DNA from 3 places in the Pseudomonas sp. JQ36 genome. Region 2 is predicted to be linked to each of the others. Evidence: predicted binding sites of a transcription regulator. Region 2 holds the regulator's gene; each other region holds the start of a gene.

Evidence for each region. The regulator FliA, encoded in region 2, starts transcription of late flagellar genes. The targets are predictions, from matches to a motif close to CTAAAGTTTNNNNNNNNNNNGCCGNTAA.
Region 1: a site for FliA is predicted at 2,471-2,498, ahead of motA (flagellar motor stator protein MotA). Genes of this name have one in related genera too.
Region 3: a site for FliA is predicted at 3,363-3,390, ahead of ACS4NR_RS07235 (methyl-accepting chemotaxis protein). Genes of this name have one in related genera too.

Annotation. Positions count from the first base shown of each region.
Region 1 covers NZ_CM132642.1:5,422,043-5,426,946, reverse strand. The annotation lists gene ACS4NR_RS24485 (toll/interleukin-1 receptor domain-containing protein) at 1-418, shown strand, start outside; gene motB (flagellar motor protein MotB) at 471-1,547, opposite strand; gene motA (flagellar motor stator protein MotA) at 1,551-2,402, opposite strand; gene ACS4NR_RS24470 (HDOD domain-containing protein) at 2,569-4,107, shown strand; gene rhdA (thiosulfate sulfurtransferase) at 4,150-4,904, shown strand, end outside.
Region 2 covers NZ_CM132642.1:473,668-478,571, reverse strand. The annotation lists gene ACS4NR_RS02330 (chemotaxis protein CheA) at 1-329, opposite strand, end outside; gene ACS4NR_RS02325 (protein phosphatase CheZ) at 384-1,172, opposite strand; gene ACS4NR_RS02320 (chemotaxis response regulator CheY) at 1,190-1,561, opposite strand; gene fliA (RNA polymerase sigma factor FliA) at 1,729-2,469, opposite strand; gene fleN (flagellar synthesis regulator FleN) at 2,466-3,296, opposite strand; gene flhF (flagellar biosynthesis protein FlhF) at 3,410-4,750, opposite strand; gene flhA (flagellar biosynthesis protein FlhA) at 4,762-4,904, opposite strand, start outside.
Region 3 covers NZ_CM132642.1:1,613,352-1,618,255, forward strand. The annotation lists gene ACS4NR_RS07220 (alpha/beta fold hydrolase) at 1-62, opposite strand, end outside; gene ACS4NR_RS07225 (YqaA family protein) at 149-583, opposite strand; gene ACS4NR_RS07230 (DUF411 domain-containing protein) at 583-1,029, opposite strand; gene ACS4NR_RS07235 (methyl-accepting chemotaxis protein) at 1,305-3,296, opposite strand; gene ACS4NR_RS07240 (hypothetical protein) at 3,676-4,203, shown strand; gene ACS4NR_RS07245 (GNAT family N-acetyltransferase) at 4,252-4,904, opposite strand, start outside.

The sequences.
Region 1 (4,904 bases), 1.1 Mb from region 2:
GCAGGCCAACATCAAGACTTACCTCGACGTGCTCGACCCGGAGTCGCAGACCACCGACGACATCACCGGGGTGATCACCCGCAACATCACCGAATGCACGCACCTGCTGGCGGTGGTTTCGGAGAAAACCGCACTGTCGTGGTGGGTGCCGTTCGAAATCGGCGAAGCGACGATCAGCAACCGACGGATCTGCTCGTTCCGCACCGGGCAGGCGCAATTGCCGGAGTATCTGGACAAGTGGCCGAAGCTGAGCACGGCCAGTGATCTGAATTTCTTCATCGATGCCTATCGTGAAGAAGTATCGAGCAAGCGCTCGATGACGCTGGATTCGAGCAACGAATCCTTCAGCGGCACCTATAAGCGCAACGCCGATCTGTTCCATGAACAACTGAAAAACCGGATTCGGCGCGGGTTCTGAAGCCAATCGACAGCCACAAAAAAGCCGACATCACTGTCGGCTTTTTTGTCGGTCACTGCTTCGGCGCGGGGGCCGGTGCAGCAGCTGGCGGAACTGTTGGCGCTGGCGCCGCAGTCCCCGGCGCGGCCGGTTTCGGTGCGGCGTCGTCGAACAGGTTCAGGCGTTCGCGCAACTCGTGTGCCGGCACTGGTTGCTGGTCCGCAGGCAGCGCGTTCGGATCGACCGGCGTCGCCGGAGCGGCGCCGTTCTGACCTTCGGCGGCGGGCTTGGCCGCGTCGGCACCTTGCGAACCTTCGATGGCGGCCTGGGCCTTTTTGGTCAGGACCACGATGTCGATGCGGCGGTTGACCGGATTGAACGGGTTTTCCTTGTCGAACAGCGCCGACGAGGCATAACCGACAACCCGCGCCACCTGCGAATCCGGATAGCTGCCGGCCACCAGCGCACGCCGTGCAGCGTTGGCACGGTTGGCCGAGAGCTCCCAGTTGCCGAAATCGCCGGTGCCGATGTACGGCTTGGCGTCGGTGTGGCCGCTGATGCTGATCTTGTTCGGCACCGCTTTGATGGTGTCGGCCATGGCCAGCAGGATGTCTTCGAAATACGGCTTCAGACGTGCAGAACCTGAGTCGAACATCGGCCGGTTTTCCGCGTCCATGATCTGGATGCGCAAGCCGTTCGGGGTGATCTCGAACAGGATCTGATCCTTGAACTTCTGCAACTGCGGGTTCTCGTCGACCTTGTTCTGCAGTTCTTGCAGCAACAGCTCCAGGCGTTCTTTCTCGACCTGTTCGGCCATGCCTTCGACCTGCTCGGTGTCGACCGTGACCTTGTCCGGTTGCGGCTGGGATTTCACCTCAGGGTTGAGGGTGTTTTCCGGTGCCAGGGTCGGCGTGCCGCCCAGATCAATGATGTACGGCGTGCCGCTTTCGGAGAAGCCGACCGGATCCTTGAAGTAACCGGCGATGGCGATCTTCTGCTCCGGTGTCGCGGTGGACAGCAGCCACAACACCAGGAAGAACGCCATCATCGCCGTGGCGAAGTCGGCGAAGGCGATTTTCCACGCCCCGCCGTGGTGCCCACCGGCTATGCGCTTGACGCGCTTGATGATTATCGGCTGATTATTTTCCATGGCTTAGCGACCGCGAACGGCTTGTTCCAGCTCGGCAAAGCTTGGACGGTGCGCCGGGTACAGAACCTTGCGCCCGAACTCCACGGCCAGCGATGGCGGCATGCCGGAAGCCGAAGCCACCAGCGAGGCCTTGATGGCTTCGTAGACGTTCAATTCTTCCTTGGCATCGTGCGCCAGGGAATGCGCCAACGGCCCGAAGAAACCGTAGGCCGCGAGAATACCGAAGAAGGTACCGACCAGTGCCGCACCCACGTGCAGGCCGATGGATTTCTGATCGCCTTCACCCAGCGACGCCATGGTCACCACGATACCCAATACCGCCGCAACGATACCGAAACCGGGCATGGCGTCGGCAATGCCGTTCACCGCATGGGACGGGTGCTCGAGGTCTTCCTTAAGGCTGTAGAGTTCCATGTCGAACAGGCCTTCCAGCTCATGCGGAGCCATGTTGCCGGAGGACATGATGCGCAGGTAATCGCAGATGAACGCGGTCATGCGCTCGTCTTTGAGCACGGCCGGGTACTTGGCGAAGATCGGGCTCGCGGCAGCGTCTTCGATATCGCCTTCGATGGCCATCATGCCTTCGCGGCGGCTCTTGTTGAGGATCTCGTAGATCAGGCCGAGCACTTCCAGATAGAACGTGTGGCTGAAGCGCGAACTGAACATGCTCAGGGATTTCTTGAGCACGTGCATCGTCATGTAACCGGGGTTGGCCTGGAGGAATGCACCGAGGGCCGCACCACCGATGATCATCACCTCGAAGGGCTGGATCAGGGCGGCAATTTTGCCGTGGGAGAGCACGTATCCGCCGAGCACGCTCGCGAATACGACGATGATGCCGATAATTTTAGCCATAGGTAGAAAGTACTTATTTAAGTCGGGTTCAAGGTCATATTCGGAAGTTAAAAAATCTCTTCTTCTACTTATCGGCAAAACTGCGCCAGACTATAGCCAGTTCAGGCGAAAAGCCAATTTAGCCCATGCCGGGCGCGTCTACAGTCAGTGAAGATCTCGTCCAGACATGGCTAATGAAACGAACGTCCCACACGCAAAACCGACCACGCTCGAGGGCTGGGTCAAACTGCTCGATGGCGTGCGCCTGCCCGTGCCGCAAGAGGCTCACGACAAGGTTTGTCGGGCGATCCGCGACAACCGCAGCTCGTTGCGCGATATCGCCGACCTGATGCAGGACAGCCCGGCGCTGGCCTTGAGCATCATCCGTGAGGCAAATCGTCACACCCACGGCACCATGGCCGCTCCGGCGGAAAATCTCGAGGTGGCGATCAACCGTCTGGGCCTGGCGCGTACCGAAGAATTGCTCGCGCGTCTGCCGGTCGAACCGCAGATGCAGATCCCCAAGGCGTTGCGCCAACTGCAGATGATCAGCCAGCACGCCACGCAACAGGCCAACGGTTTTTTCGCCAGCCGCCTCGCACGCCTGTGGCAGGACATTCACTGGGGCAGCCTGTTGTTTCTGTCGCCGTTATGGCCGCTGGCGCTGACGTTTCCAGAGTTGCTCGAAGAGTGGGAGTTGCGGGTTATCCACAAGGGCGAATCGGCGCGGATGGTCGAGAAGCAACTGTTCGGCGTACGCCTGCTGAAGATCGCCGAGGCGCTGGTACAGGTCTGGCATCTGCCGATCTGGGTGCAGCAGGGCTATAAACTGCTGCTCAGCGAACAGCGCGAACTGGTGAAAGTGTTGCGCATCGCCCGCGACAGCGAACATCCGTTGCGCCAGCAGAATCGCCTCGACGACGATCCGACCCTGCGCCGCTGGCTCAACCAGCCGGCCAACACCGTGTTGCTGGCCAACGGCCTGGCGCTGTCGGCGCAACAGGCCTGGGACAGTCCGCACAGCGAGCGCTGGCAGTACCTGACCAGCCTTTATCTGCAAATCTCGATGGACGAAGTGCAGCAGCAGTTGCACCAGCAAGCCGCCAACAGTGCGCGCCAGCACGCGATGCCCGATCTGTGGCACCCGGCCGTTTCCTTATTATGGCCATGGGGCACCCATCGCTTGCCGGCCGGGATGCTGCCGGCGGCGGCGCCGAATGCCGAGGATCTGACGCAGTGGCGCCGGCAATGCGCCGAACTGCTGGCCGAGCCGAGCCGCTTCACCAATGCCATGAGCCTGACCGTCGCCGCCCGTGATGCGCTGGTCGCCAGCGGGATGCGTCGGGTGATGCTTCTGATGGCCGACCGCACGCAATCGAATCTGCGGGTGCACCAGACCTTCGGCCTGCCGAAGGAAGCAGCCGCGCTGAATTTTGTCGTCAGTCAGAGCAAAGTCCTGCAACGGTTGCTCGCGCAGCAGGCACAGGTGCGGATCAACCCCGAGAACAACGCACAGTTTTCCGCATTGTTGCCGCCGGGCCTGCGTGCGCTGTTCCGTGGCGAGCATCTGTTCCTGCGTTCGCTGGTCAATAACGGCCGGGTGATCATGATCGTCGTCGCCGACCAGGGCGGTGGGCCGTTCGCCGACATCACCGTGCAAGCCTTTGGCAAAACCGCGCAGTGCATCGAAAAAGCCCTGCACAGCTTTAGCAGCCGTGGCCGATGAGGCTGCGCTACAATCCCCCCCTTTGTGCTCTGGAGACCTCACATGTCTGACTTCTCTGGCTTGCCGCTCGTCATCGAGCCGAGCGACCTGCTCCCGCGTCTCGATTCCCCTGAACTGATTCTGGTGGATCTGACCAGCCCTGCCCGTTATGCCGAAGGTCACCTTCCCGGCGCACGCTTTGTCGACCCCAAGCGCACCCAGCTCGGCCAGCCGCCGGCGCCGGGACTGCTGCCGGCCAAAGCCGATCTGGAGGCGTTGTTCGGTGAGCTGGGGCATCGTCCGGACGCGGTTTACGTGGTCTACGACGACGAGGGCGGTGGCTGGGCCGGGCGTTTCATCTGGCTGCTCGACGTGATCGGTCATGACAAATACCACTACATCGACGGCGGTTTGCCGGCATGGCTGGAAGCGGGCATGCCGATGTCGATCCAGGTACCGTCTGCAGTGGGTGGCCCGGTGGCGCTGACCCTGCACGACGAGCCGACGGCAACCCGCGAATACCTGCAAAGTCGTCTCCGCGCCGCCGATCTGGCGATCTGGGATGCCCGCGGGCCGCTGGAATATTCGGGCGAGAAGATGCTGGCCGCCAAGGGTGGACACATCCCCGGCGCCGTGAACTTCGAGTGGACCGCCGGCATGGACAAAGAGCGTCAATTGCGGATTCGCACGGACATGCCGCAGATCCTCGAAGACCTCGGGATCACCAAGGACAAAGAAATCATTACCCACTGCCAGACCCATCACCGGTCGGGCTTCACTTATCTGGTGGCCAAGTCCCTCGGTTATCCGCGGGTCAA
Region 2 (4,904 bases):
GCACGTTCACGGACTTCGCTGAACATGCTGTTCACCGCGTCCAGTGCTTCAAGCACCACGTCCATCAGTTCTGCATCAACGCGACGCTCACCCTTGCGCAGGATGTCGAACACGTTTTCGGCGATGTGACAGCACTCCACCAGCTCGTTGAGCTGAAGGAAGCCGGCGCCCCCTTTTACAGTGTGGAAACCGCGAAAAATTGCGTTGAGCAGATCTGCGTCATCCGGGCGGCTTTCCAGCTCGACCAGTTGCTCGGACAGTTGCTCAAGAATCTCGCCGGCCTCAACCAGGAAATCCTGAAGGATCTCTTCATCGGCGCCGAAGCTCATTAATGGGGTGCTCCTACAGGTCTAAAAACCCAAAAAACCTAAAATTCCAAAACTCTAGAATCCGAGGCTGGATAACAAATCGTCCACATCGTCCTGACCGGACACAACGTCTTCTCGTTTATCGGCATGAATCTGCGGACCTTCACCCTGCGAGAGATGTTTTTGTGGATCTTTTTCTGCAAGCATCGCGGCACGGTCGTGTTCGATGCCCGCAAAGCGGTCAACCTGACTGGCCATGAGGACGAGTTTGAGCAAATTGCTTTCGACTTCGGTGACCAGTTGGGTCACACGCTTGATCACCTGACCTGTGAGGTCCTGGTAATCCTGAGCCAGCAGGATGTCGTTGAGGTTGCTCGACACCGCACGGTTGTCCGTGCTGCTGCGTGACAGAAAACCGTCGACCCGGCGCGCCAGTTCGCGGAACTCTTCAGCTCCGACCTCACGACGCATGAAGCGGCCCCAATCGGTGCTCAGCGCCTGGGCTTCTTCAGCCAGGCCATTGACCACCGGGGTGGCGCTCTCCACCAGATCCATGGTGCGGTTGGCCGCGGCTTCGGTCAGCTTGACCACATAGCCCAGGCGTTCGGTGGCGTCGGTGATTTGCGACACTTCCTCGGCCTGCGGCATGTGCGGATCGATCTGGAAATTGACGATCGCACTGTGCAGTTCGCGTGTGAGCTTGCCCACTTCCTGATACAGGCCGCGGTCACGGGTCTGATTGAGCTCATGGATCAGTTGCACAGCGTCGCCGAACCTGCCTTTTTCAAGGCTCTCGACCAGTTCGACCGCGTGTTTTTTCAGGGTCGACTCGAAATCGCCCTGTGAAGATTCGTTATGCTCCATAGCTCCCCCGCGCGTCATCAGCCGATGCGTTCGAAAATCTTCTCGATTTTGTCTTTCAACGCCTGAGCCGTGAAAGGTTTGACCACGTAGCCGTTCACACCGGCCTGAGCGGCCTCGATGATTTGCTCACGCTTGGCTTCAGCGGTCACCATCAGCACGGGCAGATGCTTGAGTTTTTCATCGGCACGTACGTGGCGCAGCAAGTCGATACCGGTCATGCCCGGCATGTTCCAGTCCGTTACCAGAAAGTCGATGCTTCCGCTGTTGAGTACCGGAATGGCGGTAGTGCCATCGTCGGCCTCGACGGTATTGGTGAACCCAAGATCGCGCAGCAGGTTCTTGATGATCCGCCGCATCGTTGAGAAGTCATCAACGATGAGGATTTTCATGTCTTTGTTCAATTCGACCTCCAAGCAGTCTTAAACGCGCCCAGCACCTGGACGCGCCACTTCAATCAATCCGGCAAAGCACTCGATGACTGTCTGGAGCACAACAGAGCAAGACCGGTGCCGTTCATCACCGCACCAGCCTCGTTCGCAGTGTCCCCACACTGCCTTCAGCGCGCTCGCCACTCCCCCAAACGCCCCCGCAAACGGGCCGCGCACTGGCTGTGTAACTGGCTGACCCGCGATTCACTGACGCCAAGGACTTCACCGATTTCCTTGAGGTTCAGCTCTTCGTCGTAGTACAGCGCCAACACCAGTCGCTCACGCTCCGGCAAATTGGCAATCGCATCCGCCAGCGCAGCCTGAAAGCGTTCATCTTCCAGATCGCGTGACGGCTCAAGATGAGCACTGGCGCCATCCTCGTGCAGCCCTTCGTGTTCGCCGTCCTGCAACAGGTCGTCGAAACTGAACAGCCGGCTGCCCAGCGTGTCATTCAAAATCCCGTAGTAATCGTCGAGACTCAATTGGAGTTCGGCCGCAACCTCGTGATCTTTAGCATCACGTCCGGTTTTAGCTTCAATTGAGCGAATTGCGTCGCTGACCATACGGGTGTTGCGGTGAACCGAGCGTGGCGCCCAATCCCCTTTGCGCACTTCATCGAGCATCGCGCCGCGGATCCGGATGCCCGCGTACGTTTCGAAACTGGCGCCTTTGCTGGCGTCGTATTTGGTAGAGACTTCGAGCAGGCCGATCATCCCGGCCTGAATCAGGTCTTCAACCTGCACACTCGCCGGCAAGCGCGCCAGCAAGTGATAGGCAATGCGCTTGACCAGTGGCGCGTAACGCTCGATCAACTCGTACTGCGCGTCACGTGCCGACTTCTTGTAGTAGTTCATACCGCTCGCGGTCATAACACAGGCCCTGCTGTTTGCTGCACGAGGCGCTCGACGAAAAACTCAAGGTGTCCGCGCGGGTTGGCAGGCAGCGGCCAGGTATCGACCTTCTGCGCGATCGCCTTGAACGCCAGCGCGCACTTGGAACGCGGAAAGGCTTCATAGACCGCTCGCTGCTTCTGCACTGCCTTGCGCACGCTTTCGTCGTACGGCACGGCGCCGACGTATTGTAAGGCGACGTCGAGGAAGCGATCCGTGACCTTGGTCAACTTGGCGAACAGGTTGCGCCCTTCCTGCGGGCTCTGCGCCATGTTGGCGAGGACGCGGAAGCGGTTCATGCCGTAGTCGCGGTTGAGCAGTTTGATCAGCGCGTAGGCGTCGGTGATCGAGGTCGGCTCGTCGCAGACCACCAGCAACACTTCCTGGGCGGCGCGGACAAAACTGACTACCGAGTCACCAATACCCGCAGCGGTGTCGATCACCAGCACATCGAGGTTGTCGCCGATGTCGCTGAAGGCCTGAATCAGACCGGCATGTTGCGCCGGGCTCAGGTGCACCATGCTTTGGGTGCCGGAAGCGGCCGGCACGATGCGGATCCCGCCGGGCCCCTGCAACAGCACGTCGCGCAGTTCGCAGCGGCCTTCGATCACGTCGGCCAGAGTGCGTTTGGGGGTCAGTCCCAGCAGAACGTCGACGTTCGCCAGCCCCAGGTCGGCGTCCAGCAGCATGACCCGACGGCCAAGCTCTGCCAGCGCCAGAGACAAGTTCACTGACACGTTAGTCTTGCCGACGCCACCTTTGCCGCCGGTCACCGCGATCACCTGTACGGGATGCATGCTGCCCATGTTATTTCTTTACCTTGTCTTGCATAGACGGAGGCCACATTACTGGCTGCGCGTTCTCAACCGGAACAATGCATGGCAGACCATCGATGTAGGTACAAAAACGGTTCATTACCTCAGCCAACCTGCTTGGTCGGGCTGTGGTAGATATCAGCGAACATGTCAGCCATGGCTTCTTCGCTGGGTTCTTCCTGCATTTGCACGCTGACGGCGCGGCTGACCAGTTGATGACGGCGCGGCAGATGCAGATCATCCGGAATCCGTGGGCCATCGGTCAGGTACGCGACCGGCAATTCATGACTGATCGCCAGGCTCAATACTTCGCCAAGACTGGCCGTCTCATCCAGTTTAGTCAGGATGCAGCCGGCAAGCCCGCAACGCTTGTAACTGTGGTACGCGGCGGTTAGAACCTGTTTCTGGCTGGTGGTTGCCAGCACCAGATAATTTTTTGAACGGATGCCACGCCCGGCCAGGCTTTCCAGCTGCATGCGCAAGGCCGGATCGCTGGCCTGCAAGCCGGCGGTGTCGATCAGCACCACGCGCTTGCGCAGCAGCGGGTCGAGCGCCTGAACCAGCGACTGGCCCGGATCGACGTGGGTCACCGGCACATTGAGAATGCGACCCAGGGTCTTCAGTTGTTCCTGGGCACCGATACGGAAACTGTCCATGCTCACCAGCGCGACATTCTGCGCGCCGTATTTCAGCACGTAGCGCGCGGCCAGCTTGGCCAGGGTGGTGGTCTTGCCCATGCCGGCCGGACCGACCATGGCAATCACCCCGCCCTCTTCCAGCGGCTCGACTTCCGGTACGGCAATCATCCGCGCCAGGTGCGCGAGCAGCATGCGCCAGGCCTGACGTGGTTCTTCGATATCATTAATCATCGCCAGCAGATCGCGCGACAACGGTCCGGACAGACCGATGCGTTGCAGACGGCGATACAGATTGGCTTGCGCCGGACGGCTGCCTTGCAGCTGATTCCAGGCCAGGGTGCCGAGCTGCACTTCCATCAGCTCACGCAGACTGTTCAATTCGAAACGCATCGAATCCAGCGCACGCGGATCGACGCCAGCGGCCGCCGGTGCAGGTGCCGGAGCCGTACGCGCCGGGGCGGCGTAAGTCGGTTCGCTCAACGGTTCGGCAGCGGTCAGCGGCAGGCCGGCCGTCAACGGCAGCCCGGCGAACAACTGGCGATTGGTGTTGCCGTCGGCTTCGCCACGCAGGCTCAGCTCGGCCTGGGCGGTCACGATGCGCGACTGGGTCTTGCGCAGCTCGTCCTCGAGTTCCATGTTCGGAACCCGTGGCGCCAGCGCCGACAATTTGTAATCCAGCGCCGCCGTCAGCTCGACGCCGCCGGCAATGCGGCGGTTGCCAATGATGGCGGCATCAGCGCCCAGCTCATCACGAACCAGCTTCATGGCCTGACGCATATCGGCGGCGAAAAAACGCTTAACTTGCATAAACCACTACCTCAGCCGTTGGGCCCTACTGTCGCAACGATGGTCACTTGCTTGTTGTCCGGAATTTCCTGGTAGGCCAGCACGTGCAGCCCCGGGACTGCGAGGCGACCGAAACGCGAGAGCATCGCGCGGATCGGGCCTGCTACCAACAGGA
Region 3 (4,904 bases), 1.1 Mb from region 2:
AACAGCGGCAGCGCGGCGCTGAGGAACAGGCCGGGCAGCCAGCGAGACAGGGTGACGGACATAAGGGCAAACTCCATGGAAATCGGCCGATGCTGGAACGCCCGGATTAGGGCGACGTTAACCACAGGCAACGCGATGGCCGGAATGTTCAACCGAGCCAGCCCAGGGTCAGCATCGCCACCACGGCGTAACGCGCGCCTTTGGCCAATGTGACGATCAACAGAAAGCGCCCGATTGGCTCGCGCATGACGCCAGCGATCAGGGTCAGTGGATCGCCGATCACCGGCAGCCAACTGAGCAGCAGTGACCAGTGACCGTAACGCTCGTAATGTTTGCGCGCGGTGGCCATGTGTTTCGGACTGACGGGAAACCAGCGTCGATCCTGAAAGCGTTCGAGGCCGCGCCCCAGCCACCAATTGACCAGCGAACCGAGGACATTGCCCAGCGTCGCCACGCCCAGCAGGCCCCAGAGCCAGTAACGGTCGCTGGCGATCAGGCCGACCAGCAGCGCTTCGGATTGCAGCGGCAACAGCGTCGCAGCGCCGAACGCGGCGGCGAACAGCCCGACGTAAGCGGCAGGCATCAGTGAGCCGGGTAGTCCGCCACCACTACATCTGTGCCGTCCTTTTTCAGGCCGATCACTTGATAGGCATCACTCATGCCGTCCATTTCCATGCCCGGCGAACCCATGGGCATGCCTGGTGCGGCGATACCCAGCAGATCGTCGCGCTTGCTCAGGGCCAGCACTTGTTCAGCCGGCACATGACCTTCGACGAACTTGCCGTTGATCAGTGCGGTATGGCACGAGCCCAGGCGCGGTGGCACGCCGTGTTGCTGCTTGAAGCTGCTCATGTCGCTTTCGACGTGGTCTTCGACTTTGAAACCGTTGGCTTCGAGGTGGCTGATCCATTTTTTGCAGCAGCCGCAATTGGCGTCGCGATGCACTTCGATCGGGATCAGATCGGCGGCCTGGGCCAGGGATGACAGGAGCAGGGCGCTCAGGGCGGCCAGTCGCAGGGAGGTTCGCATGGTGGGCTCTCGACAAGGATGACGGTCAAAAAGGAAAGTATTTTGACCGGATTATCCTGCCGGGCATCAACGGAGTGTTTCAAGTTGATACAAGGCAGACTGGCAGGATGATCATGGATCAAGCCTGACAGCCTGCTGAGCGAGAGATTACAAATCTGTCAGATAAAACACGACCCCTGTAGGAGCTGCGGCACGCTGCGATCTTTTGATCTTGGTTCATAAAATCAAAGTCAAAAGATCGCAGCGTGCCGCAGCTCCTACAGGAGAATGGTGGGTCACCGGACTTTGAACCGCCCCATGATCGCGCTCACCCGGTTGTTGGCCTCCAGCAACTGGCGGGTGTTGCGCTCGCTGACCTCGCCGCTGTGCACCAGTTCTTCGACCATGTGGCGGATCTGCACCATGCTGCGGTTGATCTCTTCGGTCACCGCACTTTGCTGTTCGGCAGCGGTGGCGATCTGCGTGCTGAGGCTGTTGATGTGGCTGACCGAACCGGCCATTTCATCCAGACCCGAGTTGACCCGCGCCGTGGCGTCGGCGGCGGACTGGCAGCTGGCCTGGGTGTTTTCCATGGCGCTGACTGAGGAGCTCACGCCTTGGGTCAGGCGGCTCAACATCTCGTTGATTTCCGAGGTGCTGGCCTGAGTGCGGGCGGCGAGGGCGCGGACTTCGTCGGCGACCACGGCAAAACCGCGACCCTGTTCACCGGCCCGGGCGGCTTCGATGGCGGCGTTGAGGGCCAGCAAGTTGGTCTGGCCGGCGATTGCGCCGATCACTCCGAGAATCTCGGTGATGCGCTGCGCGTCTTGCTGCATGTTCTCGACTTTCTGGGTGGCGCTGGCCACTTCGTCGATCAAGGCCACTACGCTGTTGGTCGCTTCACCGACCACCACCCGTGAGCGGTCGGCGTTCTCGTTGGCGCGCTGGGTGAACGCTGCGGTTTCTGCGGCGTTCTGCGCGACGCTCTCGGCCGTCGAACTCATTTCGGTGATGGCGGTAACGGTCTGATCGGTTTCCGAAGCATGGCGCAGCAGAATCTGGCTGGTGTTGGCCGACGTACGCTGCAGGTCGTCCAGGCTCGAAGCCATGGCGCCGGTGGCCTGGGTCACTTCACCGATCATGTTCTGCAGGTAGGCAATAAAGGTGTTGACCGAGTGGCCGATGGCGCCCAGTTCGTCTTCGGCACGGATGGTGATGCGCCGGGTAAGGTCGGCATCGCCGCTGGACAGCAAGTCGATGTTGGCCTTCAGCGCTTTCATGCGCGAAACCAGTTGGCGAATCGCATACACCTGCAACAACACCAGCAGGATCACCAGCGGAATCTGCAACAGGCTCAGGCTGCTGAGCACGTCGTCACGCTGGGCGGTGAGCATTTTCGTTGGCAGGGCGGTGGCCAGGAACCACGGCGTGCCTTCGATCGGGCGCATGAAGAAAGTGCTGGCTTCGCCGTTGTTGTCGAACTCGACGCGTTGCGCCTGATCACGGTTCTGCAGGCCGGCCTTGACCTGACTGGCGAAGGTCGAACCGGCGGCCAGTTCGCTGATGTTCTTCAGCACGATCGGGCCGCTGATGCGCGAGCTGTTGCTGATGATCTTGCCGTCGGCCTCGACGATCAGCATTTCGGCGTTGAGGTCTTTTTCCTTGCGCGCCACCAGATCATTGAAGAAGCCCAGCGTCACGTCGATGGTCGACACGCCCCACGCTGCACCGTTTTTCTGGATCGCCATGGCGCAGTTGGTACGCGGCTCGGCACTCGCATCATCTTTATAGGCCGCAGCCCAGGCGCACTGGCCGCGCGGGGTCTGCATGCCGCCCTTGTACCAGCTCTGATCGTAGTAGTTGGGCGCCGCGTCGCTGTTCCAGAAGGTGTTCACCGCCAGTTTGCCCGAGGCATCGCGGTGCCAGAACGTGCTGAACTTGTTGCGCCCGGCCTCACGCTGACCCGGCAGTGGCCAGATCCCGCCGCCGAAGACTTTCAGCTCGCCGTACTGATCCACCAGGCCCGGCAACACCGTGTCAATGGCCGCGCTGTCGAGCAGGGGAATGGTCTGGGTGATGCTGCGCTGCTGCGCCTGGACTTTGTTCAGTTCGCCCTGGATCTGTTCGGCGACTTCGGCAATCCGGTTGAGCACCACCTGTTCTTCGGTATGCCGCAGCTTGGGTGCGACCAGTTGGCTGATACCGACCACGGTCAGCACCGACAGCAGCAGGATGAACAGAACCAGAAATAACGTGTAGCGAGCCTGAATGGTGCGGAATGCGGGCATGGATACCGGTCCTTGAACTGCGATTTTTATTGTGGGGTCGGGGGAAAACGGCGGGGTCACACCAGCGTATCGTCGGCGAAGCGGGAAGCTTTAAGTACTTTGGTGCAAGAAAGTGTCGGGCTGACGGAAGGGGTGTGTCGACTCCGATACAAATGAATCGAGCCTCTCGTCAGCTGGCGCAAAAAAGCATCGGATGCAATCGTCAAACTGCCATGAAACCGCGACACAGTGAGCTTCTGGCAATTTGTATCGAGAATGTACAAAAATTGTAAGCGACTGCACTAAAAGGGTTGGTGCCACCAGTTCGCCGGTAGATACTTCCCGGCATTCAAGTAGTCCAGCAAGGACATTTCATGGTTATTTCACAGGGAGTCTTCTCATGACGATCGGCATTGTCGGCGGCTGGGAGAGCAAAGCAGGGGTGCTGGTTCGCAATACAGGCGCGAAGAAGGAGGTCAAGCAAAGCCTCAAGGTGCAGCAGATGCTCGCCAAGGTCGGCACCAATCCGACCGCGCTGAACACTGCCGAAATGGACAAGCAGGGCCTGCGCAAAAATATCAAGGGGTTCGATCCGGCGAATGTCTCGGTCAAGCAACTGAGCAATCTGAGTGTTTTCCTGCGTGAACGCGGACTGATTTCCGACATCACCTCCTTTACATTGCTCAATGCCGGCGACAAGTTCGACCGTTTCGGCGTGACCAAAGACCCTGATGCAAAATTCAATGCGCTGGAGTATTTCGCCACCCAGCTCGACGCCATTCAGAACAATGGCCTCAATGGCAATGCCTACGGCAAAAACCTGATCCCCGAGTACAAGAAGGCGATCTACGTGCTGCAGAATCTGAAAACCTACGGTGAAGGCAACGCGGCGAAACCTGTGGATCAAGGCGTCAAGTCCAAGGCCTGAGCCGGTCACCCACGGCCCACCCATTGATTGGGTGGGCCGTTTTCGTTTTTAGTCCTGATACCTTTCGCCGGCCTGCTGGGCCTGATCCTGCAGGTGCTGCATGTGTGGACAGTGCAGGCTCAGCGTTGAGGCCTGGTAGCCACGATGAAACAGTGCCAGCCAGCCGTCGCTGTAGTCATCGGGGACAATCCCGGTGAAAGCGAATCCGGCATCGGCCAGTTTGTGCAGCGCGCTGGAAAACCCTTGGGCGAGTCTGAGTCTGATCGAAATCAGCCAGTGCGCCGGCAGTTGTGCCAATTGCTCGAGCAGGTTGTCATCGAGGGCCTTTAGCAGCAAATCATAGCGCCCTGATACGTGATCGAAGCGGATCTTCGGGCCTTTCCACTGCACGGCATTGTCGGTGGTACCAAACACCGCCTCCAGACGCGACATCAGCTCGCGGCAATCCTGCGGCCAGGCGAGTGCCGGCAGCGGGCGCTGATAACCGTCGATGCTGCAGTGACCCACAACAATCGTCTCCCGCCCGGTTCCACCGAACGGCGAGGGCGCGTAATCGGGCAACAGACCACAGCTGTGAAACCCCAGGCCGGCGGCCATGCGCTGCGTATACGGGTGGTGCGTGACCTGCTTGATCGTCACGCCTCGGCAATCCAGCGCCTGGGCATGAATCAGCAGCTGCTGGCCCAATTGCGTGGCGATGT